3 regions of the Bacteroides caecimuris genome follow, and region 2 is predicted to be linked to each of the others. Evidence: riboswitches for the same ligand, from Rfam matches in the RefSeq annotation. Region 2 holds a riboswitch; each other region holds the start of a gene.
The links. A riboswitch is a leader RNA that binds a small molecule or an ion and turns the genes downstream of it on or off. The one in region 2 is predicted to bind cobalamin.
Positions count from the first base shown of each region.

Region 1: linked by a shared signal. The riboswitch ahead of A4V03_RS11760 (TonB-dependent receptor plug domain-containing protein) and the one ahead of A4V03_RS13420 (anaerobic ribonucleoside triphosphate reductase) in region 2 are both predicted to bind cobalamin.
Region 3: linked by a shared signal. The riboswitch ahead of A4V03_RS14015 (TonB-dependent receptor plug domain-containing protein) and the one ahead of A4V03_RS13420 (anaerobic ribonucleoside triphosphate reductase) in region 2 are both predicted to bind cobalamin.

Region 1 covers NZ_CP015401.2:2,705,552-2,716,453, forward strand. Annotated here, with positions in the region: gene abc-f (ribosomal protection-like ABC-F family protein) at 1-1,340, opposite strand, end outside; gene A4V03_RS11745 (DUF3805 domain-containing protein) at 1,368-2,174, opposite strand; gene A4V03_RS11750 (hypothetical protein) at 2,227-3,420, opposite strand; gene A4V03_RS11755 (DUF5106 domain-containing protein) at 3,579-4,523, shown strand; cobalamin riboswitch at 4,612-4,813, shown strand; gene A4V03_RS11760 (TonB-dependent receptor plug domain-containing protein) at 4,997-7,039, shown strand; gene A4V03_RS11765 (YncE family protein) at 7,063-9,036, shown strand; gene A4V03_RS11770 (DUF4465 domain-containing protein) at 9,066-9,848, shown strand; gene A4V03_RS11775 (4'-phosphopantetheinyl transferase superfamily protein) at 10,127-10,759, opposite strand; gene A4V03_RS11780 (gliding motility-associated protein GldE) at 10,803-10,902, opposite strand, start outside.
Region 2 covers NZ_CP015401.2:3,078,107-3,089,008, reverse strand. Annotated here, with positions in the region: gene A4V03_RS13465 (PCMD domain-containing protein) at 1-747, opposite strand, end outside; gene A4V03_RS13460 (HipA domain-containing protein) at 1,146-2,081, opposite strand; gene A4V03_RS13455 (HipA N-terminal domain-containing protein) at 2,084-2,410, opposite strand; gene A4V03_RS13450 (helix-turn-helix transcriptional regulator) at 2,407-2,625, opposite strand; gene A4V03_RS13445 (NADP-specific glutamate dehydrogenase) at 2,801-4,135, opposite strand; gene A4V03_RS20830 (hypothetical protein) at 4,383-4,559, opposite strand; gene A4V03_RS13440 (NADP-dependent malic enzyme) at 4,556-6,847, opposite strand; gene A4V03_RS13435 (transposase family protein) at 7,083-7,424, opposite strand; partial or broken gene A4V03_RS13430 (efflux RND transporter permease subunit) at 7,939-8,475, shown strand; cobalamin riboswitch at 9,146-9,334, shown strand; gene A4V03_RS13420 (anaerobic ribonucleoside triphosphate reductase) at 9,367-10,902, shown strand, end outside.
Region 3 covers NZ_CP015401.2:3,218,813-3,229,714, reverse strand. Annotated here, with positions in the region: gene A4V03_RS14035 (tellurite resistance TerB family protein) at 1-272, shown strand, start outside; gene A4V03_RS14030 (ABC transporter ATP-binding protein) at 384-1,151, opposite strand; gene A4V03_RS14025 (FecCD family ABC transporter permease) at 1,148-2,164, opposite strand; gene A4V03_RS14020 (ABC transporter substrate-binding protein) at 2,161-3,294, opposite strand; cobalamin riboswitch at 3,421-3,633, shown strand; gene A4V03_RS14015 (TonB-dependent receptor plug domain-containing protein) at 3,846-5,852, shown strand; gene A4V03_RS14010 (YncE family protein) at 5,849-7,009, shown strand; partial or broken gene A4V03_RS14005 (PKD-like domain-containing protein) at 7,035-7,949, shown strand; gene A4V03_RS14000 (ISAs1 family transposase) at 7,964-9,256, opposite strand; partial or broken gene A4V03_RS13995 (hypothetical protein) at 9,529-9,933, shown strand; gene A4V03_RS13990 (DUF5074 domain-containing protein) at 9,959-10,902, shown strand, end outside.

The DNA.
Region 1 (10,902 bases), 370 kb from region 2:
CACAGGTAAAGACGACAACGCTCACCCCCGCTCAACTTATACACATAGCTATGTTGCGTTTCGGGAGTAAACAGAAAATGCTGCAAGAATTGCGAAGCAGTCAGTTTCTTCCCATTACCCAGTTCAATTACCTCGGCAATATCCTGCACTACATCAATAACCTTCATTTGTTCATCAAACTGAAGGCCATCCTGCGAGTAATAGCCAAAACGAACAGTTTCACCAATATCCACCGTTCCACTATCGGGCGCAACCTGCCCCATTAATATCTTGATAAAAGTAGATTTACCTGTTCCGTTGTTTCCTACGATTCCCATCTTCTCATAGCGGGAGAAGATATAAGAGAAGTCTTCCAGGATTTTCAGATCGCCAAAACTCTTGTACAAGTGGTCGGCTTCGAATATCTTACTACCGATATAGGATGCTTTCACCTCCAGCTTCACATTATCATTGTTGAAACGTTGCTTTGCCACCTTTTCCAATTCATAAAAAGCCTCTTCCCGGTAACGGGCTTTATGCCCGCGTGCCTGCGGCATCCGGCGCATCCAGTCGAGTTCCGTACGGTAAAGGTTGTTGGCACGCTCTATTTCTACACTTTTAGCTTCGATACGTTCCTGACGTTTCTCAAGATAATAACTATAGTTACCTTTATATTGATAGATTTGTTGATTGTCTATTTCGATAATCTCCGAACAAACACGATCAAGGAAATAACGGTCGTGAGTCACCATCAGCAAGCTGAGGTTGGTACGGCGCAGGTAGTCTTCGAGCCATTCGGTCATATCAAGATCGAGGTGGTTGGTGGGCTCATCAAGAATCAGGAGTTCCGGTTCGGCAATCAAGGCGTTGGCAAGGGCGACACGCTTCAACTGTCCACCGGACAGTTGCTTCACTTTTTGGTCGAAGTTACGAATTTTGAGTTGCGAAAGAATTTGCTTGGCTTTCTGTTCGTATTCCCAAGCCTTCTCCTGGTCCATACGCGCCAAGAGGTCTTCCAGTCCCGGATGACCTTCAGTCTCCATGCAACGTTCATACTCCTTTATCAGTTCCACGGTACTGTTACCGTGATGGAAACAGGCTTCGAGCACAGTCAGCTCTTCGGGATACTGTGGATCTTGTTCCAGATAATCCACCCGAAGGTCACGACGGAAAACAATGTTACCGCTATCATAACCTTCTTTTCCGGCGATTATATTCAATAAGGTAGTTTTTCCGCTGCCGTTCTTCGCTATCAATCCTACACGCTGGCCTTCAGCAATGCCAAAAGATATATTTTCAAAAAGAACCAAGTCACCGAAGGACTTGGTCAAGTTATCTATCTGTAAATAAGGTACAGCCACGTAATTTAGTAATTAGTCGGTTAGTAGTTAGTGATTAATAATCACGGATTTATACTCTTCAATGACATCGCAAGGTTCTCCAGCCCTTACTTTGCTCCATGCTAGTTTCATCGGATCGATGGTGCGGTCTTTATATTGTAACACAGGAGCTTCCCGGTTACCGTCAATCAACGTTTTCCATTCCATACCTTCCACTTCATTCGTCAAAATTATACAGACTGTGATGCCGATTGCCAACCATTCTTCTTTCTTTCTCGAGCCAATCTTACCGCTATTAATCACTTGCTGAAGTTTCTCCAGATCTTCTTCTATTCCCTGAAAATCTTTTTTCAATTCCTGCTTCATGGTAGATACTACCCATTCGTACGCTTCATTAATCAAATAGATTTCAGAAAGACGGACCGGGATCAATTCAGCAGGATACTTCTGTCCTTCTTTGCGTACCTCCAAAGTAGCGATTACATCTTCCGCCTCCTTCACAACTCCACCTTTAGGTACGGTGAAGGAACATTCGAAAGCAATATCGTCAGCTCCTGTAATCCACAAATGGGAAGTATAATAAGTTCCCTCTTCCTGAAACATTTCCTTGCTATACGCACATTCCCATGTGCCGACTTTCACCAACGAAGCCGAATCGTTCTCTTTCAGTTCCTGCCGGATGACGTCTTTACCATAACCGGCTTTTCCTTTAAATGCGGATATACGAAAATTTCCCGTCCATACATCGGGATTATAGAAAAGAAAAGAGCCTTCGCCATCTTCAAACTCATTCCAGTCTGATGGATAGTTCATAGAAAACCATGCTCCGGGAGAGATAAATTTCTTGCCTTGCATCCTTTTATATTAAAATGATTACTTGGGCAAAAATACGAATTAAAAACGAATATCATTTACCTATCGGCTGTATTTTCCTCCTCACTTCTTTAGAAATCTCCAAAAACATATAATTCAACTTTCCGGAATGGATTCCTTCTTCGTTCTCCTTATACTTCTTATTAGCATATTGTTTCGATTTCTCGAAAGTCAGTAACGACATCTCATTCTGCGATTTGCCTACCATTGTAGAGTCCAATTGTTCATCCGGGAAAAAATCATCCAGATCGACATCACCAATCATTGTTGTCTCCAGGAAGTTTTTATCCGTGTGCGAATTATCCGTATAGTATCCTACAAACATGTGCCCCGGTGTACGTACCAGGATAGGATCAATATTAATGGCGCGAAGCAACGACGCAAACAACACACTCCCATCCACACAATTAACCTGTGAAGATTCCAGTGCATCATCAAACGTACGGACGCGCTGCGAGAAAACAACATTGCTCGAAAGGCTGGTATTGGAAACAGAACTATAACGGAATTTACGTTTCTGCAATATATTCCAAAGGGCATATACCTGCTTGTCTACTGCCCCTTTAGCCTTACTCTGATAACCGAGAAAACGATTAACAATCCGAGTATCCAATGCCTCGCGAAGCAACTGATCGATCATCGGATTCTCTTCATTGACATAAGCCGCAAAGAAAATACCGGTATCATGAAATTTAGTCCCGTTAGCCACATATCCCAACAGACACTCATTGATACTACGCACTGAAAAAGTACGTACCCGTTGTCCCAAATCTTTTCCGTTCATCTCCACTGTGATAGCTACGCTTACCGGCTCTGCCTGCACCTCATTTTTCAGTGCCTCGTAATTCCAGATAATATCAGGATAAATCGTATATTCCGTCCTAGGCTTGTTTAATACAAATTCCGACACCGAGCGGGAGAAAAAAGGCGTTTCGGCTACTTCAATCCGCACACGACTATAAGCTGTCTTCGATTTCAGCCGAACGGCAATACACGACTTCGGATTCCCCAAACACGTTGAATCCGACGGAACAATCACTTGTGCATCGGTGGTGGCAACAGACAGAATCGCCGAAGGAAATATATTCCCTCCCAGATCGTCTACAATCTCAAAACCGGAATTGAATGAAGTATATTTAAACACAGACATACTGCCAAGCAGAATTAACAGTACCACAACCGATCCTATTATTTCCTTCCGATGCCGTTTTAAGTCAATTTTTATCATTATTTGTAGTTTCTATAGTCAAACATTTCTATTATATCTCGCTAACAAAGATAACAAATAGCGAGCGTTTTTTCCTAAAGAAAGGTAGAAAAAGAAAGGATTATTTTGTATAAAGGAAAAAGGAAATTACCTTTGCTTTCAAAGTAAAAAAACAAATTATGAAAATGAACATAAATATTATTCCCGTTTTATGCTTCCTCTTGTTGTGCTCATGCAAAAACGGGAATGCCTCCAGCCAAAGTACAAACGAAACCATACAGGACACTATTAAATCCATCACCCTGCCTGCCATCCCCGCAATGATGACAGCTCCCGAACAACGAGCAGATTTTCTAGTAAAACACTATTGGGATAACGTCAATTTCGCCGACACCAATTACATCCACCACCCCGAAGTGACCGAACAAGCCTGGGCAGACTATTGCGACATACTAAACCACGTCCCTTTGGAAACCGCACAAGAAGCCATGCGGAAAACAATCGAGCGAACAAACGTAGACAAAAAAGTATTCACCTACATCACCGACCTGGCAGATAAATATCTATATGACCCTAACTCCCCCATGCGTAACGAAGAATTCTACATTCCCGTATTAGACGCCATGTTGGATTCCCCTCTGTTAGAAGAAATAGAGAAAGTACGTCCCAAAGCCCGCCGGGAATTAGCCCAGAAAAACCGTATCGGCACCAAAGCCCTGAACTTCAACTACACATTAGCCTCCGGCGCACAAGGTTCCCTCTACCAACTGCAAGCAGAGTACATCCTCCTATTCATTAACAACCCCGGCTGTCATGCCTGTACAGAAACGATAGACGCCCTGAGAAATGCCCCTATCATCAATCAACTTCTGGAGCAAAAGAGACTTACAGTCCTCTCCATCTATCCCGACGAAGAGCTGGACGAATGGAGAAAACACCTAAATGAATTCCCCCAAGAATGGATCAACGGATACGACAAGAAATTCGCCATCAAAGAGCAACAACTATATGACTTGAAGGCAATCCCCACCCTCTACCTTCTCAACAAGGAAAAGACTGTACTCCTAAAAGACGCCACCACACAAGCCGTTGAAGAATACCTGTTAATAAAAAGCGAACAATAAGCAGCCTTGATCCTTTCTTTTTGGTTCTTTCTCTTTCGTATCAAGACGAAAGAAAAAGAACATCCCTTTGGAAAAAACAAATAAACTCCCTATCTTTGCCGCGCATTGGTTTGCGACTCCCATGCGGGGGAAGCAATTAAAAGGGAATCAGGTGCAAGTCCTGAACAGTCCCGCTGCTGTAAGTTCCATACCAAGTTACAAGCAATTCACTCATTGCCACTGGAAACCAATCCGGGAAGGCGTTTGTAACAGGAACAAGTCAGAAGACCTGCCATGCAAATAAGTTTCACTGCTTTCGAGGAAAAAGCGTTGAGTCTAATGAACCGGACAAGTCGTCTATCATTTCATTCATCACTCTGATTCAGAGAAAGTGTGTTAAAACGGATAAACTCTGCCAAGTTTATTTATGCGTGTCCGGTCGAAGGGATTTCGCCCGGACACTTTTAACCAACAACAGACTGAAAAAGAAATAAATGAAAAAAAGAACATTTAATAAAGTGATCTTTGCAGTATTTAGCTGCCAACTCTTATCTATATCACTTTTTGCACAACAGCAAAAGGTAGATACGACACATACATATTCTATTCCCGAAATAACAGTATCAGATATCTACCAGACCCGCGAAATACGCTCAACCGCTCCCCTGCAAGTCTTCTCCAAAGATGCCCTGAAAAACCTGCACGCCCTGCAAGTTTCCGACGCGGTGAAACACTTTGCCGGAGTGACCGTAAAAGATTACGGAGGTATCGGCGGACTGAAAACAGTATCCATACGAAGCCTGGGAGCCCAACATACCGCCATCGGCTATGACGGAATCACCCTAACCGACTGCCAAACCGGACAAATAGATATCGGGCGTTTCTCGCTCGACAACGTAGACCGCCTTTCTCTAAACAACGGACAAAGCGATAACATCTTCCAACCTGCCCGCTTCTTCGCGTCAGCAGGCATATTGAATATACAGACACTCACGCCGCTATTCACCAAAGGCAAAAAGACCAACATAGCCGGAGCTTTCAAAACCGGCTCCTGGGGATTAATCAATCCCTCCCTGCTACTGGAACAACAATTCAATAAAACATGGAGCATGTCAGCCAATGGCGAATGGATGTCCTCCGACGGACATTATCCGTACACATTACATTATGGAAATGCGGCAGAAGACCTGTCCTCACGTGAAAAACGAAAGAATACAGACGTACAGACATTCCGTGCCGAAGCCGGACTTTACGGCAACTTCTCCGATAAAGAACAATGGCGATTGAAAGGCTACTACTTTCAGTCCTCCCGGGGACTACCCAAAGCTACAACCTTCTATAACGACCATTCCACACAACACTTGTGGGATAAAAATACATTCATACAAAGTCAATACAAGAAAGAATTCAGCCAGCAATGGGTGTTCCAAACCTCTGCCAAGTGGAATTGGAGCTATCAACGTTATCTGGACCCCGATACCAAGAACTCTTTTAAGAAAACGGAAAACAGCTATTACCAGCAGGAATATTATCTTTCCGCTTCTGTATTATACAGACTGTTGAGCAACCTCTCTTTCTCACTTTCCACAGACGGAAGCATCAACACCATGAACGCCGATCTCGCCAACTTTGTACACCCCACGCGTTACTCATGGCTAACAGCATTCGCCGGAAAATACGTAAATGACTGGTTAACAATCTCCGCATCCGCATTGGCAACCGTTATCAATGAAGATGTGAAAAAAGGCGGTAGTGCCGGCAATCACCGTAAGCTAACCCCTTATGTAAGTGCCGCTTTCAAACCTTTCCGGCATGAAGAATTCCGTGTCCGCTTCTTCTATAAAGACATTTTCCGTCTGGCAAGTTTCAACGACTTATATTACGAAGAAGTAGGCAACACCCAGCTAAAGCCGGAAAAGGCAAAACAATACAACATCGGACTGACATACAATAAAAATGTATGCCCGTTCCTACCCTATCTGTCAGCAACCATTGACGCTTATTATAACAAGGTGACAGATAAAATCATCGCCTACCCTACCAAGAACCTTGCCGTATGGAGTATGAAGAATCTGGGTGAAGTTGATATCAAAGGCATTGATGCCACAGGAAGCCTGTCCCTCCAACCTTGGGATAAAATACGCATCAACCTCTCGGGTAACTACACATACCAACGAGCGTTAGATGTCACCTCGCCCGATCCGAACACGTATGAATCGACATACAAACATCAAATAGCCTACACTCCCCGCGTATCTGCTTCGGGACAGGCAGGTGTCGAAACACCGTGGATCAATCTGTCTTATTCATTCCTTTTTTCCGGAAAACGCTATGCTTTAGGACAAAACATTGCCGAAAACCGATTGGATAGTTATAGCGACCATAGCATTTCGGCAAACCGTGACTTTCTAATCAGAAAAATCACGACCTCTTTCAGCGTGGAAGTATTGAACCTGCTGGATAAGAATTACGAGATTGTGAAATATTTCCCAATGCCCGGACGATCCGTAAGGGCGACAATAAAAATAAGATATTAACTATTACAAAGTAAGATATTGACGTGAAAAGGAAACTAATATATATATTCTCGTGCTGGCTGTCATTGATAATCTTATTTGCGGCATGTGATGATATGGAGGACAAGCCCTTCACATCAGGCATTATAGGCGATCCGACAGAAACGGGTACTGCCGAATTATATGTATTATGCGAAGGACTGTTCAATCAGAACAATAGCTCGCTGGCACGTTTTTCTTTCGGCAACCGGCAAATGATTCGTGACTATTTCAAAGCAGTCAACCGCCGGGGACTAGGAGATACAGCCAACGACATGGCTATCTACGGAAACAAGATATATGTGATAGTCAATATCTCCAGTACGGTAGAAGTGATAGACTTTCGTACGGGAAGCTCATTGAAACAGATTCAGATGTTGGCAGAAAACGGAAGTTCCCGTCAACCACGCTACATCGCTTTTCACAAAGAAAAGGCATACGTATGTTCATACGATGGAACCGTTGCACGTATAGACACAACCTCCCTATCCATAGAAGCTATCACATCAGTGGGACGCAACCCCGACGGTATTTGTGTACAAAACGAAAAGTTGTATATTTCCAATTCCGGTGGGTTGGACTATTCATCAGGACTGGGGGTAGACAACACGGTATCTGTTGTCGATATTGCCACATTTAAAGAAATTAGCAAACTAACAGTAGGTCCGAATCCCGGTAAAATAGTAGCAGGTCCGGACGAAACCGTTTATGTTGCCACCCGTGGCGAAGATGTAGAAGCCGGCAATTATAACTTCGTCAAGATAGACTGCCGGACAAACAAAGTTACTCAATCTAACGAGAAAGTACAAAACTTTGCCATCGATGGAGAGATTGCCTATCTATACAATTACAATTACATCACACAGAACTCTTCTATCAAGATGTTCAATCTGAAAACAGCAGAGACAATCCGTGAGAATTTCATAACTGACGGAACAGTAATTAAGACGCCATACGGCATCAACATCAATCCTTACAGCAACAATGTATATATCACCGAAGCCCGTGATTACACCACCTATGGCGACTTGCTTTGTTTCAACCAACAAGGACAACTCCTGTTCCGTCTGAACAACATCGGGCTTAACCCGAATACAATTGCATTCAGCAACAAAGCCTCACTAAGCGATGTTGATGGCAACGATGATGATAAGGAGAATCCTCTGGCTTTCGCCAATAAAGTATGGGAATATCGCCCTGCCCCCGGACAGTTTATCAACACCACCACTTCAGCATATAAGGAGGGCTTTACTTATGATGATATACTGGAAGAAGCAACCCGCAGAATCCAACAGAAATCACTCCTTACATTGGGAGGATTCGGCGGTTACATTGTTTTAGGATTTCCACAACCCATTCCGAATGTAACAGGAGAGTATGACTTCAAGATAAAAGGCAATGCTTACTACAACTCCAAAACCGGAACAGGAGCATTGGGCGGAAGTGCAGAACCGGGCATCGTATTTGTATCCAAAGATGTAAATGGCAATGGAATGCCTGACGACGAGTGGTATGAATTGAAAGGAAGCGAATATGGGCAAGACACTGAAACACGCAGATATGAAATAACCTATCACCGCCCTACCTCCGCTAACCAAAACGTATTATGGAAAGACAATCAAGGCAACGAAGGATATATCTTCCGCAACAGCTTCCATAACCAGGAATCATATTATCCACTTTGGATAGAAAGTGATGAAATCACATTCCAAGGAACACGTCTAAAAGATAATGCCGTTTTAGAGAACGGATTATGGGTAGGATACTGCTATCCGTGGGGATATGCAGACAACCATCCTAACAACAAGGAAGGAAGCAATTTCAAGATAGATTGGGCTGTGGATAGTAATGGCAGTCCGGTGGACTTGGATCAAATCGACTTCGTAAAGATTATGACCGCAGTCAATCAGGATGCAGGACAAATGGGCGAAATATCAACCGAAGTCACCACCATTGAAAACTTACATTTTAAGAAATAATTAATTAATAACTAAAATCAGAAAAGAACATGAAGAAATTATCTTTATTATTACTGTTATCAGTATTTGTATTTTGTGGGTGTAGCGATGATGACGATGATGTAAAGAATGAAGTGGTAATTAACTTCGAAAATCAATTACCTCAAAGTGAATCCGAATTAAAGGCTGAAGAAGGAGTGAAAGAGAACCCTGCTGACTATTATTACAAATGGAACTTTAAAGACCCGAATAATTTAGTTGAGTTTGCTCATTACTACGCAGAATGGGGATTTGGAGGTGGATTTACTTATACTAACAAGACAGACGTCACTACTCCCGGGTACACCAATATCAGTGCTATTACCGCAAAAGGAAAGAATGGAAAAGTTTATTTTACTTCCCACTCCAGCAGCTTCACTCCAGCCCAAATCACCAACCTCCATCCTGACAAATATGAATTTAAGGGTGCATGGATTACAAATACAACTTATGCCTACCTAGCTATCAAAGACGGTAATGATGGCAATAGCCCTTCAAGAGTAAAACGATTCAGCAATGGAGACTGGTTTAAAATTACAGCAGTAGGTTACCGAACAAACGGGACAGAAATAGGTAGAGTAGATTTTTATCTTGCCGACTTCAGAGATGGAAAAACTAAAATCGTGAATACTTGGGAGTGGTTTGACTGGAGTTACATTGAAGATGCTGCCTACATTCAATTCGAACTAAGTTCCACAGATAATTCAGAATATGAAAATGAAGGAGTATTAGTTTCTAGTATGAACACCCCTTCTTATTTCTGCCTTGACGGTATTACACTTATCGAAGACTAAACAACCAACTGTTTAATTAATTGAGATTGAGCTTAACATCAATCGACCTCATCATTTTAAAGAGGCTGTCTGAAAAGTCGTTAGTAACTATAACTCCCCTTCTTCGGGAAGGAGGAGAATGAGGATAGAACCGACTTTTTAGACAGTCTCTTCTGCACCAGAATGAATCTATTTTGTTAGAGATGTGATCGCCCTGAATCAAATCCCCAAGAATGACAACTGAACCAAAAACAGGTAGAGGTACTCTATCTCTCCCCCTATTCAACTCAATGTCCGCGTCAGTTCAATGTCCATGTCAACACAAAGTCCGGACAAATACGATAACCGACAGAGTAAAGTTCCTGCTGCTCCGTCGCCAACTCTTGAACCTGAAAGGTTCCTTGCTCTTGAGGAATAAAATGCGTCAAACGAAGTTTACGAAGGTCAGCGTCCGCGTTTTCCATCCGTTTAAAAACAGCCTCCTTTGCTGACCAATGCAATAACAGTCCCCAAGTCATATCGTCCTGATAAGGTTCCGTTTGTTCGTCAGAACGGATATACCGATCAGATACCTTGTGAACGCGTTGAGCATATTGCTCAATATCAATGCCCGCCGGAGTGAAAGAAGCAAGCATCACAGCTACATAACCTTTCGTATGAGAAATACTGATGAAAAAAGAATGATCCGTCAGATACGGTTTTCCTTCGAGGGAATAACCGATTTCCTTATCCTCCTGCAACATGGAATACAACAAAACACGAACAGACAACCATTCCATCTTACGACGTTCGGAAACAAAACGATGCAATTCCTGTTCACAGAAAGCTCTGCGCACATCCGGCAAAAGAGCCAACAGAACCTCCAAAGGCTCTTCCATCTTCCAAACAGCCCACTGTATATCATCCATCTTATGCTGCAGAAATAACGCCATCTTACGTTTGCTTGATTATGCTTTCAAAATTATGATTTCAAGATTATTCTTTCTCTTCCGAGTCTTCCGTGTCCTTCGGCAGAATTGTAAACTTCACCTTCAGGATACGACGACTATCCATTTCGAGCACTTCAAACTCATAA
Region 2 (10,902 bases):
ATATTTATACCATCCTTTCAACTTGAGCGGATAGTAGAAGAATGGAAAGCCAAAGCGAGTGGCTTTCATTGCGTTGTTTAAAGCCTGTCCCACTTCAAACGAACCGATGAACAAGTTTCCTGCAGCAATATACATTTTTACCATACTTCCGAAGCTACCTGTGTCCTTCGTTGTCAGTTTTACACATTTGCCACCATCAACTCCTCCATTTGCTCGTACTGTGGGGTAGTCTTCCGGTGTTTTTGCCATTTTGGTTAATTCAAATCCTGGGTTTCCACTAGCAAGCTCTAATCGACGGATAACATTTTCAGAAGATTGATCTTCATAGAATTTGTGATAGGGAGCATCTGAACTTAAAGTTTCAAAGTCGTATACCAAAGGCATTTCTGTTTGCCAAAGTTTGATTGTGTAGGTTGCAGAAAAAGCACCGTCTTCTGATGTAACTTTAAATTCTCTAGGGTTTTCATCATCAAAGTTGTAGACGTTAGCTTCGTCTCCGGTTAATTGTCGTACTGGTTGTATAGAAGCTCCAGTAGGGAGGTCGAAGTTGATGTTTATTTGGGATGGGTCAGCAGCTTTTGATACATACAATTGAATGGTGAAGTCATTTCGATCAATCAAATACTGTTGGATGTGGTTTCCGCTGCATCCGTCTATGGCTGCTTCAACATTTTGAGCTTCATCTTGAATGCAGGAAGCGACTGCCAGACATAATATCATTCCGGCGAATAATTTTTTTAGTTTCATCAGTCTGTTATAAATATTAATGAGTTATATAGGGGACAAAGATAGTTAAAAGAGTTGAATCGCTATTTCTGTAGAATGTTAAAAGAAAATTCAATAGCACAGAGGCTGAAAGTAAAATGGAGTGGTTTTAGGGGCGCTTTCAACCGAAAGTCCGATGGATAAGCGCTTATACGAGATATCTTCTTTTATTCATTCCGAATTTTGCTCATTTCTGCATTATTAATCACTATTTTCCTCCTTTCTGCGCGATTATGTCCTTTTTAGAGAATATTCATAACGCGGAAGAACACGATGAAGAAATAAGAATCTACTTCAACTTAAGTAGCCGTTAAATCCCCAAGAATTTTTTTTATTGATATTATAAATAAGTTATTTCCTCTTTGCATCTCTACACTGTTTTATAACAAATCTAACCTCCTTGTTATAATCAGCTTATACTGTTGCTTCATATCTTTTGGCAAGAAAGAAATATCTATGAACTTCAGCCATTTGTCAGCAACCTTGGTAAATTTAGAAAATAGATTGTCTATGATCTTTTTCTCCAAACTGCAGCTATTCATGGCAACTTCAAAATCAGAACGCTTGATTTTGCGTTTTTTACCATTTAGTGTTAAAGCCAATTCTTCGGTGTCCTCTGGCATGAGGAGTGCCGTAGAGAGCATGTCATATCCCGGAGTCAGCGAATAATAGCCTTTACGCTGACTATAAAGTGAAAAGTTTTTTAGATGCATATCCGCATTTCCGGTCAGCCATGAGAAAACGACTTGTTCCCAGAAATTTATTACGTCAAGTTTTGGCACAGCGGAATATTGCATAATTATTTTTGCTATCTTTTCATAAGAGCCCTTATATTTATATTCTGTGAGGCGTTCCGAAAGCTGACACATGTCTTCCATTGGCAGCTTTTCACCCTTCGAGGTTCTATCTATGCGTTTGGTGATATAGGCCAATTCGCCATCGGCAAAACGAATCAATGAATGAGGAACAACGTTTACTTTAGCCAATTCGGCAAGATGCATTGTTAAATCCTCAACTTCAGGCATATATTTAAATTGCTCCGTTTGCGGTTTGAGAATATAACGCCCCCATAAACCTACGATAGTAAAACGTTGTGGTTGGTTGGGGGACGATGATATATCGAGAGACAATTTTGCTTGCACTCCTGTAAGTGTGGTTTGTGAACGTATGACTTGTTCGGCAAGTTGCTTGATATCTGCTTTGGTATAGGGTAGGAGGGGGATAGTTTTACTTCCAAATATTTTTTTTCCGCATTGAGGGTGAAAATCAGTTTCTCCCTCGCCAAGTTCCTGATAACAATATAGGCATCTGTTCATCATTATTCTTTATTTAAGACAGGAATCACACTAACTGCACCGATGCAATCTTTGCAACAGGCAAGGAGTAGTGACATACGGTCACGGCGATTTATCTTCCAACTTTTCTCGGCAATATCTAAAAGCCAGCCTTCGGGAATGAGACCGTCAAAGAATGGGAATAATATTAGACTTGTATATGGCTTTTCAGAGATTGGAAGCGTGAGGCTGACAGGGTCGGCATCGTTGGATTTAATGTAGGCTGCATCATATTGAAAAGTATAGCCATTTTCATCTTCTGTAAGTAATCCTGCCAACTGGTCTTGGTAGTATATGTGTGCTTGTCTCATAGCTTGTTGAATTTACTTATTGGTACAACACCCACTTCCGTTCCAAAAAGACTAAGCACTTGATTTACTTTATCAAGACGCAAAGTCTGTTTGCCTTGTTCGAGTTCGCGTACAAAGCGTAACCCAACTCCTGATTTTTCGGAGAGTTCTACTTGGGTCAAGTTATGTTCTTTACGCATTAGCTTTACGTATTCTGATAATGATTTATCGTTCATATTATACCCTTTTGGGTACAAAGATAATGTATTTTCTCTGATTTACACCCTTTAGGGTATAATTTTAGTTATGGTTTTATGGATTATACCTTATAGGGTATAAAAAAAACTCCCGCACTTCCTTTCGGAAGGCGGGAGCCTTTAAATAAACTATAGCTTATATATCTTTCGCTGATTACACGATACCTTGTGCCATCATTGCTTTAGCAACCTTCATGAATCCGGCTACGTTAGCACCCTTCACATAGTTTACGTATCCGTCGGCTTCTGTACCGTACTGAACGCAAGCTTCGTGGATATTCTTCATGATGCTCTTCAGTTTTTCGTCTACTTCTTCAGCGCTCCAGCTCAATTTGATAGAGTTTTGAGTCATTTCAAGACCTGATACTGACACACCACCGGCATTAGCAGCTTTACCCGGAGCGTAAAGGATCTTAGCATCCTGAAACACTTTGATAGCTTCCGGAGTAGAAGGCATGTTAGCTCCTTCAGATACAGCGATACAACCGTTTGCTACCAGTTGACGAGCGTGGTCGCCATTCAATTCGTTTTGAGTAGCAGAAGGAAGAGCGATATCACATTTTTCACCCCAAGGTTTAGCTCCTTCTACATATTTGCAACCATATTTTTCTGCGTATTCGCGGATACGGCCACGGTACAGATTCTTCAGTTCCATGATGTAATCCAGTTTTTCGCGGTCGATACCATCCGGATCGTAGATATAACCGTCAGAGTCAGAGCAAGTAACTACTTTACCACCCAGTTCGATTACTTTTTCGATTGTATATTGAGCAACGTTACCAGAACCGGAAACCAGACAAACTTTACCTTTCAGGTCAGTGCCTTTTGTTTTCAGCATTTCCATCAGGAAGTAGATGTTACCATAACCGGTAGCTTCCGGACGAATCAGCGAACCACCGAATTCGCGGCCCTTACCTGTGAATGTTCCGGTAAATTCGTGAGCCAGTTTCTTGTACATACCGAACATGAAACCTACTTCACGGCCACCAACACCGATGTCACCGGCAGGAACGTCCGTTTCAGGACCGATGTGACGCCACAGTTCCAACATGAACGACTGTACAAAGCGCATTACTTCAGCATTTGACTTTCCACGAGGAGAGAAGTCGGAACCACCTTTACCACCACCCATCGGCAGCGTAGTCAGTGAGTTTTTGAATGTTTGTTCAAAGGCAAGGAACTTCAAGATAGAAAGGTTTACAGATGAATGGAAACGGATACCGCCTTTGTAAGGACCGATCGCGTTGTTGTGCTGAACACGGTAACCCATGTTGGTTTGAATATTACCTTTATCATCCATCCAAGTCACGCGAAACTGATATACTCTATCTGGAATACACAAACGTTCGATCAAGTTTACTTTATCAAACTCCGGGTGTTTGTTGTATTCTTCTTCAATAGTAGAAAGCACTTCTTCTACTGCTTGATGATATTCCGGTTCATTGGGAAATCTTCTTTTCAGATCGTCTAATACCTTTGCTGCATTCATAATCTTTTTTTTCTTTAATTGGTTGATATAAAATAATGTGCTAATTTGACAAATAGCTCATGTGCCGCTCGACTATGTGCTTTTCTGCCGTATAGCGATTTGCACACTTGTATATGGGTACATCGGATTTTTATTTCCGGTTGCAAAAGTAAAGATAAAAATTGAACTATCAAACATTTTATAAAGAAAAATGCGATAAAACATCAAATTTGATATTTTATCGCATTAAAAATAGGAAAAAAGATATTTATTTGCTCTTTTTGATTGACTTATAAACAGGAATAAATACCAATGCTGCCGAAATGACAAGCATTACTATTGTCATCCCGTCAATTCGTTCGGCTTTTGCCAGAACTAAATAGCAAAGCGCCAACCAAAGCAAGCTGATGCAAACTATTTGTGATTTGGATAAAGGCCTTTTCATTTGCTTTCTTTTTTCTTCTTGTCTACGATGGCATCGATCACGGCTACGGCTGTGATATTCACAATGTCGCGGACAGAACTTTCGAAATCGGTGAAGTGGATAGGTTTGTTCAATCCCATCTGGATAGGGCCGATGAATTCTGTATCCGGGTCCATTGCCTGCAACAGTTTGTAACCGGCGTTTGCTGAACTTAGATTCGGGAAAATCAATGTATTTACGTCTTTACCTTTCAGGCGGGTAAACGGATATTTGGCATCACGCAATTCGCGGTTCATGGCAAAATTTACCTGCATTTCACCGTCGATAGCCAATTCCGGATATTCTTCCTGCATGTGAGCAACAGCTTCGTGCACTTTCACCGGGCTACCTGTGGTATCAGCACCGAAGTTAGAGTAGGACAACATAGAGATCACCGGTGTGTGGTTGAAGAAACGAACTGTTTTATCAGACAGTTTGGCGATATCAATCAGTGTTTCCGTATCGGGGTGGCGGTTGATCAATGTGTCTGCCAGGAAGTAAGTACCTTTCTTGGAATTCAGGATATGCATGGTGCCGAAGTGTTTGAAGCCCGGTTGGATGCCGATCACTTCTTTTGCCACTTTGATCGTATTGCTATATCTTGTATAAAGTCCGGTGATGAATGCGTCTGCATCTCCTGTTTCCACCATCATCATGCCGAAGTAGTTGCGTTCGAACATCTTGTCGTTGGCTTCTTCGTAGGTAAATCCTTCGCGTGCACGTTTTTCTGCAAGGATGCGGGCGTAGCGTTCGCGGCGGTCCGATTCGTCCGGATGGCGGAGATTGACGATTTCGATACCTTCCAGGCTAAGATCCATTTCTTCTGCCAGTTTTCCGATAGCTTCGTCGTTTCCTAATAAGATAGGATGGCAGATCCCTTCGGCTTTGGCTTCAACGGCAGCTTTCAGCATATTCGGGTGGATACCTTCGGCAAATACGACACGTTGCGGTGAGCGGCGGGCAGTATCATACAGTTGGCGGGTCAGTTTGGATTCGTAGCCCATCAATTCACGCAGATGTACGCAGTAAGCGTCCCAGTCTTTGATTTCCGTGCGAGCCACTCCGCTTTCCATAGCGGCTTTGGCTACGGCACAGGAAACTTCTGTGATGAGACGCGGGTCTACCGGTTTCGGGATGAAATATTCCGGGCCGAAAGAGAGGTTGTTTACATGATAGGCTTCATTTACGACATCAGGTACAGGCTGTTTTGCCAGATTGGCGATGGCGTGTACAGCGGCAATCTTCATATCCTCGTTGATTGCTTTGGCATGCGTGTCCAATGCGCCACGGAAGATGTACGGGAAACCGATTACATTATTAATCTGGTTCGGATAGTCGGAACGTCCGGTTGCCATCAATACATCGGGGCGGGCTGACATGGCGTCTTCGTAAGAGATTTCCGGCGTAGGGTTGGCCAGTGCAAATACGATAGGCATCGGAGCCATGCTGCGCACCATATCCTGGCTCAGCACATTTCCTTTCGACAGGCCGAGGAATACATCTGCGCCTTTGATTGCTTCTTCCAGTGTGTGGACATCTGTGCGGTCGGTGGCGAAGTATCTTTTCTGTTCGTTCAGGTCGGTACGTGTTTTGCTGATTACGCCTTTGCTGTCCAGCATGACGATATTTTCGAGACGTGCACCCAGTGAAACATACAATTTAGTACAAGATACTGCGGATGCACCGGCACCGTTCACAACGATTTTCACATCCTCGATTTTCTTTCCGGCCACTTGCAGGGCGTTTACCAGTCCGGCACTGGAGATGATAGCCGTTCCGTGCTGGTCGTCGTGCATCACCGGGATATCCAGTTCTTCTTTCAGACGGCGTTCGATTTCGAAACATTCCGGTGCTTTGATATCTTCCAGATTGATACCACCGAAAGTAGGAGCGATAGCTTTCACCGCTGCGATGAATTTTTCAGGGTCTTTTTCGTCCACTTCGATATCGAAGACGTCAATACCCGCATAGATTTTGAAGAGCAGCCCTTTGCCTTCCATTACCGGTTTGCCGCTCAATGCGCCTATATCGCCCAGTCCGAGTACGGCTGTACCGTTAGAGATAACGGCAACAAGGTTACCTTTCGCAGTGTATTTATATGCGTCCTGTGGATTTTTCTCTATTTCGAGGCATGGTTCTGCTACGCCGGGAGAATATGCGAGTGCTAAATCTGTTTGTGTACTGTACGGTTTGGTAGGAACTACCTCAATCTTACCGGGTTTGCCCTGTGAGTGGTAGAGCAAAGCGGCTTCTTTCGTTATTTTAGCCATGGTATCTGTATTTTTATTAATAAGTTATCATTTGGCTGCAAATGTAGGAATAAAAGTTTAAAATTGTAGTCCATAATTGATAAATTCTATTGATTTTATAGCAAAATGACTGGTTCTATAATACGGCTTGTAAAGTTTCCACATTTATATCCGGTTCGGAAAACATTTATTGTTTTTATTGATAAGAAGAAAAAAGAAAGATGGAAATCGGGAAGATTCCACCTTATCTTTTCTTTTAGAAGCACTCTTTCGGAGTGCTCTCCACTATAGCAACAACCCCTTCATACTTACCACAAAGCTCAGATACCCAATCACGAAAGACCAATTCAAAATAACCGGGTTTGAGTAAACTGAAAAAACGATTGAAAGTATCATGACTGGGGATCTTTACTAAATCAGGAAAACGACGTTTAAAGAAGTCAAACTTACAAATACCGAACCGTTCTATTTCATTCCAACTTTCACTTCCACAGATTACAGCACACAAGGCTATATAAACGATGACTTCCAAAGAGTGTTCTTTTTTTCGGTCAATACGAGGATCTTCAAGTTGTTTACAAAGACTAATTAAGCTCATTTTAGGGTTTATTTTTGTTTAAATTCAATACAACAAAAATACAAATAAATAATTAATACACAAAATATTAATAGATTAATAATAAGATAAATAATAAAAATGAAATATGGATAATAGTTGACTAATTGATAGACAAAATATAATGCGTCTGCCCTGTTTCATTTGATGCAAACTATAAACGCAAGCTTTGATTATATAATTGCAAGCTTTGTTTTTATAATCAAAGCCTTTGTTTTTATAAACGAAGCTTGCGTTTATAGATTACAGTTAATGAAAAATAAGTTTACATGCTGATAATAAGAAGTTTACAATTAATGAAAGAGAACTTTTTTATTAATGAATGAAAAGTGGATTATTAAGAGCCCGCTCCGAGTTTTGCCCGACACAGTTTTGAGAGTTGCTTTCGAGTATATTTTCTGTTGTTGTGAGGAGCAGCATGACGGAGACTATGGGACGAATAAAAACAGGTTGGTAAAGCCTATCTAACATAATCTCAGGAAAATTTAAACAGGCTCTAAGTGCGCTCTACGAAAGCTTCATTATTCCGTTCGCCGTTCTTTTGAGTGTGCCTTGCGGATTGATGGGTAGCTTCCTTTTTGCCCGGATATTCGGACTGGAGAATAATATTTACCTGCAAACGGGTCTGATTATGTTGATCGGTCTGCAGGCAAAAACGGCTATCTTGCTGACGGAATATGCTGCCGAACGCCGTAAGGCCGGTATGGGACTGATTGCTTCTGCTGTCAGCGCAGCCAAAGCCCGTCTGCGCCCGATTCTGATGACGGCTTTGACGATGATTTTCGGTCTGTTCCCGCTGATGATGTCTAGTGGAGTAGGAGCTAACGGTAACCGTTCGTTGGGTACGGGAGTAGTTGGCGGTATGACTATCGGTACGCTGGCACTGCTTTTCATCGTGCCAACCTTATTCATCGCTTTCTAATGGTTGCAGGAACGTCTCCGTCCCATACAGAGTGCCCCTACGCATGATTGGCAGATTGAAGAGGAAATCAAAGTGAGCGAGGGAGAAAAGTCCAGGGCTGGAAAAGAGTAATTCTGATTTTTAGACAGAAGAACATAAGTACAAAAGATAAAGTCGGTGTAGTCATATAATTAATGTAATCATATAATGTTGCTCAACGCGCAACTGTCACAAGTGGCAAACCGTTTTACTGAAATTCAGGGTGTGATTACGTTGTATCAGGTTTTGGGTGGCGGCCGTATGTAGGTATGTATGTGTTTTGCGTCGGATTGCAGGAGATTATTAGTTCCTTTTGGCAGGTTATGAGTTAGATACTTCTGTCTAATAGCGATTGAAGTTATTGCTAGCAGTAAGGTCGGAAACAAAATACTGCAATAATCAGTTATACGACACTCGGGTTTCATGGCACTTGACACCCGGGTGTCATACAATTTAATTCTACTCCTTTTTCGGAAACATTGCGGAAAAGAGAAATTTGATGATAATTTCTAAAAAGCAGAAATATTTCTTTGATTTTGTATAGAACAAAAGAAAATAAATTCCCATTTTTGTAGCTACAATAGGGGATAGACGGTCTGTGAATTGTCTGCTTTTCGGAAAAAGAATAAACGGAATTGGAATATTATCCACGTTAAAATCAGAAAAAAAGTTTTCCGTTTTGGAAAACTTTCTGTATCAGCGAGAAAGAAAAGTTTCCCAAAATTTAATGTTAAAAGCTAACCAAGCTATTATATATTCCCCTATCTTTGCATCCGTTTTCGGAGCTAAAAAGAGGTTTAGTCAATGAGGGAACGCTGTGCAAATCGGCGACAGTACCCGCTGCTGTAATTCTCTAAGAATCCGCACAATAGGCCACTGCATCGATGCCGGTGTGGGAAGGTGTTGCGGGGGAGGGATAAGTCAGAAGACCTGCCGAAGAGATTTTCTATTTTCAATTTATTAATGCTTTCGGGAGTTAAAGTTATGAACTACGCGGAAATTTGTATCATCAAACGCGATGGTAAGAGAGAAGATTTCTCTATCAGTAAGATTAAGAATGCAATTAGTAAAGCATTCAGTGCATGTGGTATTCAGGATGAGCAGCAGTTGATTGCTGACATCACCATGAATGTTATCAGTCAGTTTGCTACCCCCACGATCACCGTAGAAGAGATTCAGGACTTGGTAGAAAAGTCGTTGATGAAAGTGCGGCCGGAGGTGGCGAAGAAATACATCATCTATCGCGAATGGCGGAATACGGAGCGTGATAAGAAAACCCAGATGAAACAGGTGATGGACGGCATTGTGGCTATCGACAAAAATGATGTCAATTTGAGCAACGCCAACATGAGCAGTCACACGCCTGCCGGGCAGATGATGACGTTTGCTTCCGAAGTAACTAAAGATTATACCTATAAATACTTGTTGCCGAAACGTTTTGCCGAAGCGCACCAGTTGGGAGACATTCACATCCACGACCTGGATTATTATCCGACAAAGACGACAACCTGTATCCAATATGATATGGATGACCTCTTTGAACGCGGTTTCCGCACAAAGAACGGTAGCATCCGCACCCCGCAAAGCATCCAAAGCTATGCTACGCTGGCTACCATCATCTTTCAGACCAACCAAAATGAGCAGCATGGCGGACAGGCGATTCCGGCTTTCGACTTCTTCATGGCAAAAGGAGTGGCGAAATCTTTCCGTAAGCATCTGGCATCGTTCATCAACTTCTATGTGGCTATGGAGAACGGAAATCAGGCCGATGAAAAATCCATCCGCACGTTGATTAAAGAATACCTTCCGTCTATCAAGTCCACCGAGGCCGAACGCGAAACATTGCGCATCGCTTTGGTCGCTTTACAGATCATTATAGATAAGGAACACCTTGCACGCATTGTCGAAAAAGCCTACCAGCAGACCCGTAAAGATACGCATCAGGCAATGGAAGGATTCATCCACAACCTGAACACAATGCATTCCCGTGGCGGTAACCAAGTGGTATTCAGTTCCATTAACTACGGAACGGACACTTCTGCCGAAGGCCGTATGGTGATCGAAGAACTGCTGAAAGCTACCATTGAAGGACTCGGCACAAGAGGAGAAGTGCCTGTATTCCCCATCCAGATATTCAAGGTGAAAGACGGTGTTTCTTACTCGGAGAAAGACTTTGAGAAGGCAATGAAAGCGGAGAACATCGAAGAGGCAATGACCGACAGTTACGAGGCTCCCAACTTCGACTTGTTATTGAAGGCTTGCCAGACTACTGCGAAAGCGTTGTTCCCGAACTTCATGTTCCTCGACACACCTTTCAACAAGAACGAGAAATGGAAAGCCGACGATCCGCAGCGTTACATTTACGAATTGGCAACGATGGGTTGCCGTACCCGTGTTTTTGAAAATGTGGCGGGAGAAAAATCTTCTTTAGGACGTGGCAATCTTTCGTTCACTACACTGAATATGCCAAGACTGGCTATCGAAGCCCGTATCAAAGCGGAAAATCTGGTAGAAGATGAA
Region 3 (10,902 bases), 140 kb from region 2:
TTTCCGGGCCTGCTTTTGACAAGTTGTTCGATAAACTTTTTAAGATATTGAAGAAAGACGGTCCGAGTGCATTGGTCAATGCTTCGGCAGCCGAATTATCGGATGATTTGAAACTTACCGCTTTTGCTTGTGCGGTAGATATTGCATTGGCAGACGGAGTGATCGAAGAAGAAGAAAAAGACATCATCAATCAGTTGGCGGAAGTTCTTGGGGTTCCTGAAAAGACTGCCATATCTATTATTGAGGTGATGATAATCAAGAATAAAGCATAGTTTTATTCCTGAGAATATAGAAGGATTGATAATTGTATTCCTTTTGAATGAAAATCCCTTGCTGCGGTATGTGGCAAGGGATTTTCTTTAAAATAATTTATAAGAAGTATTTTAGGAGAATATTTGTTTGATTCTTATTTTGATAGTCTTGGCATCAAATGTCACCATTTCATTTTGAAATAGTCTTTCTATATGTCCGCTCGTAATCATCTCATTTGTGGGGAGACTATACAATTGTGGGTTGTCAATCAGCATGATCGTGTCGCAGAGAGACAGGGCGATGTCTAGGTCGTGTGTAGAAAACAGGATACATTTTCCTTCCGTTTGTGTGAGTCTTTTCAGTAGCAGACAGAGTTCGTAGCGATTAGGTAAATCTAGAAAAGCAGTAGGCTCATCAAGAAGAATGATAGGCGTATCTTGTGCAAGTGCGCGTGCTATCATGATGCGTTGGCATTCTCCGTCGGACATCTTATCCATTGTCTTTTCTGCATAACCGGACATTCCTACCAGCTGCATGGCAGTAACCACTCTTTTCTCATCTTCCGCCTGTAACTGTCCGATCCAGTTGGTATAAGGAGCACGTCCCAATGCGACTACATCTTTGCAACGCAGGTTGGCGATGCGTACTTTGTCGGTGGTTACAAAACTAATCTTCCGGGCTAATTTCTCCGGCTTCAGTGAAGCGATGTTTTTCCCATGCAAGATGATTTCTCCGTTTTTAGGTGTTTCCAGTCCCATAATGGCACGGAGAAGCGTGCTTTTTCCTGTACCATTTCGTCCGAGCAGTGCAACAAGCTGCCCGCCCGTGATATGGGTGGAAACTTTCTCCAGCAATATACGTTGTTCGTATCCTAATGTCAGATCTTTCAGTTGAATCATTTGAATATACGCAAGTTTTTACCTATTACCCATAAAATAACCGGAACCCCCAATAGCGCAGTGATGCAATTCACCGGCAACAGAAACTTCTTGGCTATGATGTCACAAATCAACATCCCGATCAACCCTGTCAGCATCGTACCCGGCATCAATATCCGGTGATCGGCGTTGTCAAACAGAATCCGTGTGATATGTGGGATAGCCAGCCCGATGAATCCTACCGGACCGCAAAAGGCTGTGACCGTTCCTGTCAGTAACGCTGTAGATATAAAAATAAGCGTTCTTGAACGCTTGATGTTCATTCCCATAGTGCGTGCATAATTTTCACCAAGCAACAACAGATTCAGTGATTTGATACAGGCGATGGATAGCAGCAACCCTATGCATATTACTGGTATCATAATCGTTAATTGCCCTGTCGTGATGTGACTAAGCGAGCCCAAAGACCAGAGTGTGAACATTTTCAGTTGTTCTGCAGAACTTAGGTATTGTAATATCTGGATGATAGCTCCTGCCACGTAACCTATCATGACTCCCATAATCAGTACACCTAATATATTCTTTACTTTGCGACTGATGATGGCTACTCCCAGTAGTATGGCGGAAGTCCCTATCCACCCCGAACCTACAATACCGATTGATTGCAGAAAGGGAAAATCTGTCCAACCGAGAAGCGGGGCGCCTAGTATAAACAATGCTACTCCAAGACCTGCCCCGGAGCTTACTCCCAACAGGTAAGGATCTGCCAGCGGATTCTGGAAAACTGTCTGCATTTGCAGACCGCTTACTGAAAGCGCTACACCTATCAATGCAGCCACTATGACACGGGTAAAGCGGATGGAGAGAATTATATTGCGGGTGGTTTCGTCACATTCCCCCCCGGTGAGTACTGTCCATATCTTTGATATAGGGATGAAAGTATCTCCCGTTGCCATATCTACTAATAGTAATAAAATGGCAACTATTCCTAATGCGATGAATAATAGAGTGGTGTGTCTGCGGGATTGTTTCATTCCAGGTGTCTATAATAATAAGGTGAATCGGAAACGAGCTCCGGATGGAAAATATGAATCAGATCACGCAACACTACATCGGGACGGACAACTGCCGATTCCCAATAATCGTTTCCGCCTGTCGGTGTCAACCGTAAGTTATTATTATAAACAGTCTTTTCGTTCACGGCTTTAGCATCTGCGAATTTGGGGTTCACAGCTTTCAGCTCATCAAGCGTAGTCGCCGAACCGACATTAATCCAGTAATCGGCTTTTTGTATCAGGCCATAGGCCGTTTCCAGTCCGATAGGGGTTGAACTGTTGGAATTGTTTTCTTTATAAATATACTCTGCACCTGCGTCTGCAACCAACTGTGCCATGTAGCTTTGGGTAGAAGGCATTACCCAACTATCGTTCCACGGAGTGTTGAACATTACGGTAGGGCGCTGGCTGACGGAATCTGTGAGGGCTTTCAGTGCATGATAACGTTGGGGGATTTCCCGGAATATTTCTATTCCCTTTTCCCGTTTGTCTGTCAGTTCGGAAAGAACAATCATCCATTCAGCTTTGCCGAGCGGTGATTCTTCCAAGTATTCTCCCATATATAGATAAGGTATGGAAAGTTCTTTTAACTTGTCCGTTACAGCGGTTTGGGCGTCACCTATGCCATAAAGCAAAACTACGTCGGGTTTTAATCCAATCAACAGTTCGTAGTTCATTTCAGGACCCATATCCTTGATTGAATCTTTGTGGGCAAGGATGTAGGGATTGGCGATATAATCGATACCCGAAACTCCGACGATCCGGCTAATTTCTCCCAATGCGTCAAGCATGGCAATGTAGGAAGAAGACATACATACAATCTGTTTGGCTCCGGCAGGGATAACGGGACCATTGAATCCGGCAGGCGCTTGCTCGCCGTTGCGTGCAACAAAATAGGACATTGTTACATCGTTGGCGCCTTGCCACGGGTTGGTAATCTGTATAAGTGTGCTGGCGGTGTTCTCGGTACCTAGAATTTTAAATCCCGAAGCGTATTCAGGGGTATATACATCTTGGTTGAATGCTTCCAGAGATGTCTTATTACGGGTAATACAGCTTGCCCAAAGGAGCAGGCAAAGTAACGTGATAGTCAGCGCGGGAGATTTCACTTTTATAAGATGTTTAATTAGAAAAAATAATAGTGGATCCTTTCGAACGGCAAAGATAGGACTTAATTATTAGTTTGTTTTTATTTTAGTTGAATTTTTCTTCCGATTTGTATCTATTTGTGTATCTTTGCCCCCAGAAATTTTGGTGTCACTTTTCCGATTCTACGGAACGAGTGGTGAAAAGGGAATCAGGTGTAAATCCTGAACAGACCCGCTGCTGTAAGCTCCGCCAAAAGTTTTTCCTACAATACTCAGATCCACTGTTCCGCTTTGGAGGAATGGGAAGGGCGTTAGGAAAATGGAGTAAGTCAGAAGACCTGCCAAAGTTGAATTCTTGAAACTTTCCGGGATTAGAGTTTGAAGAGTGCGGTTTTTTATTCAAAATACATCTTTGATTGGTGATGTGAAGTTTCAGGAAGGAGGAATATCCCCTTTTTGAGTGTCCCTATTATGCGGGGAGAAGCACGTGTATATGTTTGAGTGTATGGAAAATTGCATCCTCGCTGTAACCCTATGAAAGTTTATTATTTTAATTAATAAACAGGAGGATTATGTTCGGGCGGATTTATTTTAGGGTATTGTGGATAGGATGCTTTCTGAGTATGACTTTATTGTTGTCAGCACAAAGCAAACTGGACAGCTTGCATCATCTTAATGAAGTAGTGGTTACTGCCAGAATTAACAAGGAGGTAATTCCGGTGCAATTTTTATCAGGGGATAAGTTGGAGAAACTGGCGGCGCATTCGGTAGCGGACGCTATACGTTATTTTTCCGGAGTACAAATAAAGGATTATGGTGGAATAGGAGGACTGAAGACCGTTAATATCCGAAGTATGGGAACGAATCATGTAGGAGTGTTTTATGACGGCATTGAACTGGGTAATGCGCAGAATGGAGTGGTTGATTTGGGACGTTTCTCTTTGGATAATATGGAAGCTGTCACTTTATATAATGGTCAGAAAAGTGCCATTTTCCAATCAGCGAAAGATTTTGGTTCTGCAGGTTCTATTTATCTACAGTCAAGAATACCTGTTTTTCAGGAGAATAGGGCTTATCATGTGAAAGCGACTTTTAAGACGGGTTCTTTCGGAGTTGTCAATCCCTCTTTGCTTTGGGAACAGAAACTGAGTGAGAATGTGAGTACGTCACTTAGTACTGAATATATGTATACAACCGGAAAGTATAAATTTACTTATGCGGTGGATGGAGGATATGATACAACGGCAGTACGCCGTAATGGGGATGTCAATGCGCTGCGTGCTGAGGGCGGCTTATATGGCAAGATAAAAAGTGGTTATTGGCGTACGAAAGCTTATTTTTATAATTCAGAACGTGGATATCCCGGTGCTGTTGTGCGGAATCGTTTCTCACATGAGGATCGCCAATGGGATACAAATTTCTTTTTCCAGTCTTCTTTCAAAAAAGATTTTGGTGATGTGTACAGTCTGTTGTTGAATGCCAAATACGCATATGATTATCTGCATTATCTGGCGGATCCCCAAAAGGAGGAGGCTACCATGTATGTAAATAATACATATCGCCAACAGGAAGTTTACTTGTCAATGGCTAACAGGGTTACTCTTTTTCCTTTTTGGGATATAAATATTTCAGCAGACTACCAATGGAATAAACTGAACGCTAATTTGACTGATTTCCCTTATCCCCGAAGAAATACGGCGTTGGTAGCGGCAGCTACCTCTTTGCATCTTGAGCGCTTTAAGTTGCAGGCCAGTGTCTTGGGAACTTTTGTAAATGAGAACGTAGCTTCAGATACTACTTCGGCTGGGAATAAGATGGAATTTACTCCTACCGTTATCACTTCTTATAAACCTTTCAAGAATATTGATTTAAATCTGCGTGCTTTTTACAAACGGATATTTCGTATGCCGACTTTGAACGATTTGTATTATACATTTATAGGGAATATAAAGCTGAAACCTGAGTATACTAATCAGTATAACGTAGGATTCACTTATCAGAAATTATCTTCCGGAACCTGGCTGCAAGCACTGAATGTGCAATTGGATGCGTATTATAATGAGGTGGAAAATAAAATAATAGCTACTCCTACCAATAATTTCTTTCGTTGGACAATGATTAATATGGGACTTGTTAAAATAAAAGGAGTGGATGTCGTTTTGCAAGGACTTTGGAAGTTTGGTAACGATTGGGTATTTGACAGTCGGTTATCATATACGTATCAGAAAGCGCAGGATTTTACTGATAAATCGGATAAAGATACGTATGGGGGGCAAATATCGTATATCCCTTGGCATAGTGGATCGGCTATATTAAATGCGGGATATAAATCATGGGAATTGAATTATAGCTTTGTATATACGGGAGAGCGCTATGATGTTTCGGCCAATACTCCGGAGAATTATCGTCTCCCTTGGTATACAAGTGATTTTTCTTTGGCTAAGAAATTCAGTTGGAGAAAGTATGATTTCAAATTGACCTTGGAAGTAAATAATATTTTTAATCAACAATATGAGGTGGTGAGGTCTTATCCGATGCCCGGAACTAACTTTAAATTCATTTTAAACTTAACGATATGATTGTGAATAATATTCTTTCGCGTGCCTTGCTTGGTATATTAACAGGTTGTTGTTTGCTGGCTTGTCGGGACGAGCTTCCGGTTCTACCTTCTGACGAAATAGACGTTGGCAAGGGAGCTTTAGGGAGCGTCAGCATTAAAGGAATGTATCTTCTCAATGAAGGAAATATGGGAAGTAATAAGTGTACACTTGATTTTTATGACAGTACTACCGGTAAGTATCATCGTAATATTTATGCCGAGCGAAATCCGTCCGTAGTGAAAGAACTGGGGGATGTTGGAAATGATTTGCAGATTTATGGAGATAAGCTGTATGCTGTAATCAATTGCTCGAATTTTATAGAGGTGATGGATGTGGAAACGGCACAGCATCTGGGGCAAATAAATGTGATAAATTGCCGGTATATCACTTTTAATGACGGAAAGGCTTATGTAAGTTCTTATGCAGGTCCTGTCGGAATAGATCCCAATGCGCGTCCGGGAAAAGTGGTTGAGGTGGATACGACAAGTTTGGCTGTAACCCGTGAAGTGGTAGTCGGCTATCAACCGGAAGAAATGGTAATAAAGGACGGGAAACTTTATGTTGCCAATTCCGGCGGTTATCGTTTCCCGGATTATGACCGGACGGTATCGGTGATTGACTTGAAGACCTTTCAAGTTATTAAAACAATTGATGTAGCTATAAATCTTCACCGTATGAAGTTGGATAGATACGGACGTATATATGTGAGTTCGAGAGGAGATTATTATGGAACGGGATCGGATGTTTTTATTATAGATACTCAGACAGATCGTGTGACAGGAAATTTGGGAGTTGCTGCCAGTGAAATGTGCTTGAGTGGAGATTCGATTTATATGACAAGTGTAGAATGGAGCTATGTGACGGAAAGTAATACTATTACTTACGCTCTCTATGACGTGAAACAAAATAAAATAGTATCCCGCAATTTTATTACTGATGGGACTGAAACTGAAATAACAATTCCGTATGGAATAGCTGTAAATCCCGAGACCAAAGAAATATTTGTAACGGATGCGAAAAGTTATGTTGTACCCGGGTATCTTTACTGTTTCAGTCCTGAAGGAAAGAAAAGATGGAAAGTCAGGGCGGGGGATATACCGGCTCATTTTGCTTTTACAACGAAAACATTTCAATAACTAATAATAACTAATAATGAATAAAATGGATAGGAAAGTTTTAAGACTGGCATTTGTCATTGCGGTTTCTTTGTTTGTAGGAACTGTATTCACGGGATGTAATGATGGAGAAGATGCTTACCTACTGAAAAAGGAAGACATCCATGTGTCGCAACCGGAGGGTGGCTTTGCGGTTGTTGTTGATCAACTGTTGAAGGTACGGGTTGAAAGTGAGTCGGATGAAGGGATTTCTTATTTATGGCTGCTGGACGGCAGTGAAATTGCCCGGACAAAGGATTTGGAGTATATGTTTGAAGAGGTAGGAGAATATGAACTGATTTTGCGTGCGTCACAAGGTGAGAATCATTATGATTATCTCTTTACGGTCACAGTAACTTTTGATAATATCGAACCGGACCTTGAAGGAGCGACGGCTTATATCACTAAGGTTTTTGATTTTGTTCCGGCTGTGGGACAATTTACTAATGCATTGCCGGAATATGAAGAGGGAGATACTCAAGAGGTTATGAATGAAAAAGTATTAGCTGCTATCGGTAATAATGAAAGGGGGATGATTTCGTTGGGAGGATTTGGAGGATATGTCGTAGTAGGTTTTGACCATACAATAACTAATGTTACCGGAAAACGTGATTTCCGGGTACTTGGCAATGCTTTTTATTCTGCGGCCAATCCGGATCCTGATGCACCGGAGGGAGGAAGTTGTGAGCCGGGAGTGATCATGGTGGCTTATGATAAAAATCAGAATGGTGTGCCGGATGAGGACGAATGGTATGAGATTGCCGGTAGTGCTCATGAAGACGCTGCATTGGAATTATGGTATGACAAGGCTGTAGCTGCGGGAAATGATGTGAAGACTTATCGAAACTATGAAATCACCTATTATCGTCCGGAAAAAGAACCGGAAACTTCGGAAGAAAGAGAAAAATATATCCGGTGGCAGGGAAAACGCACGATTTAAAAGGCTTTAATAAAGGTATCTATCAAATTAGTTAAGTACTCATCACTCCATCCTGCCTTCTTCCTTTTCCTATTGACCGAAGTCTTCTTGTCTTCATCCTGATAATTCTTCAAAATGGTCAATGCCATTTTCGTTAAAGTGGAAAAGTTTTGTGCCGAATTCATCATTTTTCTTCCATCATCTTCATTAAATGTAACATCCAATTGCCAATGCAATCCATTTTCTACCGCCCAATGCTTTCTTTTATATTTAAGAATAAGTTTTGGATTGTTCACTAATGAAGAGATGAAACAATGTTTCTCATTTTGTATTTCTCCTGTGGCTATATTTATTTTTTCGGTCTTTATTATTCCATAAGTCCTAAGATTCTTCCAATCGCGATAACAGAACCCTAATCTACTGGGTTCAGAGCAGGATATACAGGTTCTTGTCACCATAAATCCATGACCTTCTGTGGTTTCTTCAGCTTTTTTGATAAAATCATTTTTTCTTCCGGAAATTAGCAAGTACTCCGCATCGTTTTCGATATTTTGCCTTAGTTTTAGATGATTATCTTTCACCTCTAAAAGATAATCGGCTTGTTTCTCTACTATTTTTTCAACAATTTTCTTTTGAGTACCAAGTGCATCGATGGTAACTACATCTCCTTGTCGTATATCAATGTCGTCCAGTAATTTGGGTATTGCTACTATTTCATTCTCTTTTATTGAGACCCGTTCCTGCCCTAATGACAGACTCATATCAGAAAGAAAGGCACTGACAAGATGAAGTTTGGCTACTGATGCCTGCTCCTTTGTTGTTTTATCCGCTGACTCTTGTACCAGTTTATCAGCATTGATGGCACCACGGATCGTTTTTCCGTCAATAGCTATATGTCTATTCGTATAAAGATCATTTCCCTCATTAATTTGAACTTTCGACCAGTCACAATCTTCTATGGATGGTGAATCCCCCCTCATATTACGGGCCCATTCTCTGTAACAACTCTCTAATTTTTCCGTTTTTATGATACAAAAAAATCGGCGTAATGTATCATGTGACGGGGTAGTTTCTAAGTCCGGTATGAATCTTCTAAGAAAATCTTTCTTATAACGGGCGAAGTCTGCTATATCATTCCAACTCTGACAATCACAAAAAATACCTGATAAAGTGACAAGCATTATCAATTTGCCCGAATAAGTGACTTTATTCTTTTCACGTGGGTCGATTGTATCAATAGCTTCAGACATACTGGCCATATGACGCGCCAATTCGTCATTTATTAAAAAATCTTTTGCAATCTTATCCATTACTATTTATTATTTAGGCGTGAAGATAATGAAATACTAGAAGGTATACAATATAAATAATCAATATATCAATTGAAGAACCACGAAGATAAAAAAAAGGATGAAACCAATAGGTAACATGACAATGGGAAGTTGTGACACGTCTATAGGAGGAAAAGAAAGTAGGAAGACTTTATTTATTAGATATAAAAGAGTTTTGCCATCAAATAAGTTTTGAGAAGAAAAGATAAATGCTGGTTATTAGATAATTAACGATCGTGCGTTTTCCCTGTATCCGGTGGGAAGATAACCAGGGAAATTCGGGTTATAAAGTAAAAAATAGATTTCATAATCAGTGCTATTTCCCGGAATGGATAAAAGAGGATAAGATAATATTTAATGGGACTTGTTTACCTCAAAATGCTGTTGATGAAAGTGGAAAAGGTAGTTATTTTGTTTTGTATAAATTTCGTTATGGGTATGCTGATAATGAGAAGAATGCCATGGATGAGTCTGCTATTGATATAGATTGGGCGGTAAATTCAAAAGGTCAGAAGATACATTTGCCGGGAATTGATTTCATAAAGATATATACCGGTGTCAATCAGGAAAGCGGTTGGTTAGGTGAATGCTCCACTGAGATATCAGGGATTGAGGATTTGCATGTTTTAGGAGTTGATATCGATACCCGCAAATAAGTTCAGAAATAATTGATAATTTGAAATGAAAAAGCATTTGGTATTGGCAATTGTTGCCTTGGGGCTGTTTTTTACAGCATGTGATGAGGAGGAAAGTCTGAACTCATCTGTATGGATAGGGAGTGAATCGGAAAGTAATGTGATTGCTCAGTTAGATACATTGTATCTGGATGCTCGGGTTGAAAATCTGCCTGGAGTGGTGAATTTTGTATGGACAGTAGACGGAAAGGAAGTTTCAACCGCTTCAACATATAAATTTTCGCAGCCTAAGACTGGAGAATATGTTATAGGGCTGGCGGTGTCGGATGATAAGGGAGAAAACCTTCAAACGACTATGACAGCCAAGGTGGAAGGTCGGTTTGGCAAAGGCGCCTTTATCTTGAATGAAGGAAATATGGGGAATGAAACCGGAACCTTGACCTTTGTGGATTCAAAAGGCATAGCGGTAGATAGTGCATATTATCGGGTAAATCAAACTTTACTTGGTAATGTCTGCCAAGATCTGTTTATCAGTGATAATAAGATGTATATACTTTCTCAAAATGGAGCCAAAAATGGTGGTGAAGGGCTGCTGACTATTGCGAATGCTACTAGTCTGGAGAAAGAAAAGGTTTATGATAATACTACTTTGTCCTGGCCGTCCAATTTGGCTGTAGTCGGAGAGACTCTTTATATTCGTGATAATAATGGAGTCTATATGCTGGATACTTCCACCGAAGTTCTGACTTTTGTTGAGGGGACGAAAGGTGCTTTGAAAAAACGTATGGCTGTGGTTGGAGACAAAACATTTGTGATGGGCAATAAGCGACTTTTTGTTATTCAAGACGGGGCTGTTATACATACTGTTCCTTTTGAAAGTGCTTTATCCGGTGTTGCTAAAGCGTATGATGGGAATTTGTGGGTTTCATGTACAAAGCCTGCGAGTATTATAAAAGTCAGTCCGGTTGATTATAAGATTATTGATTCTCA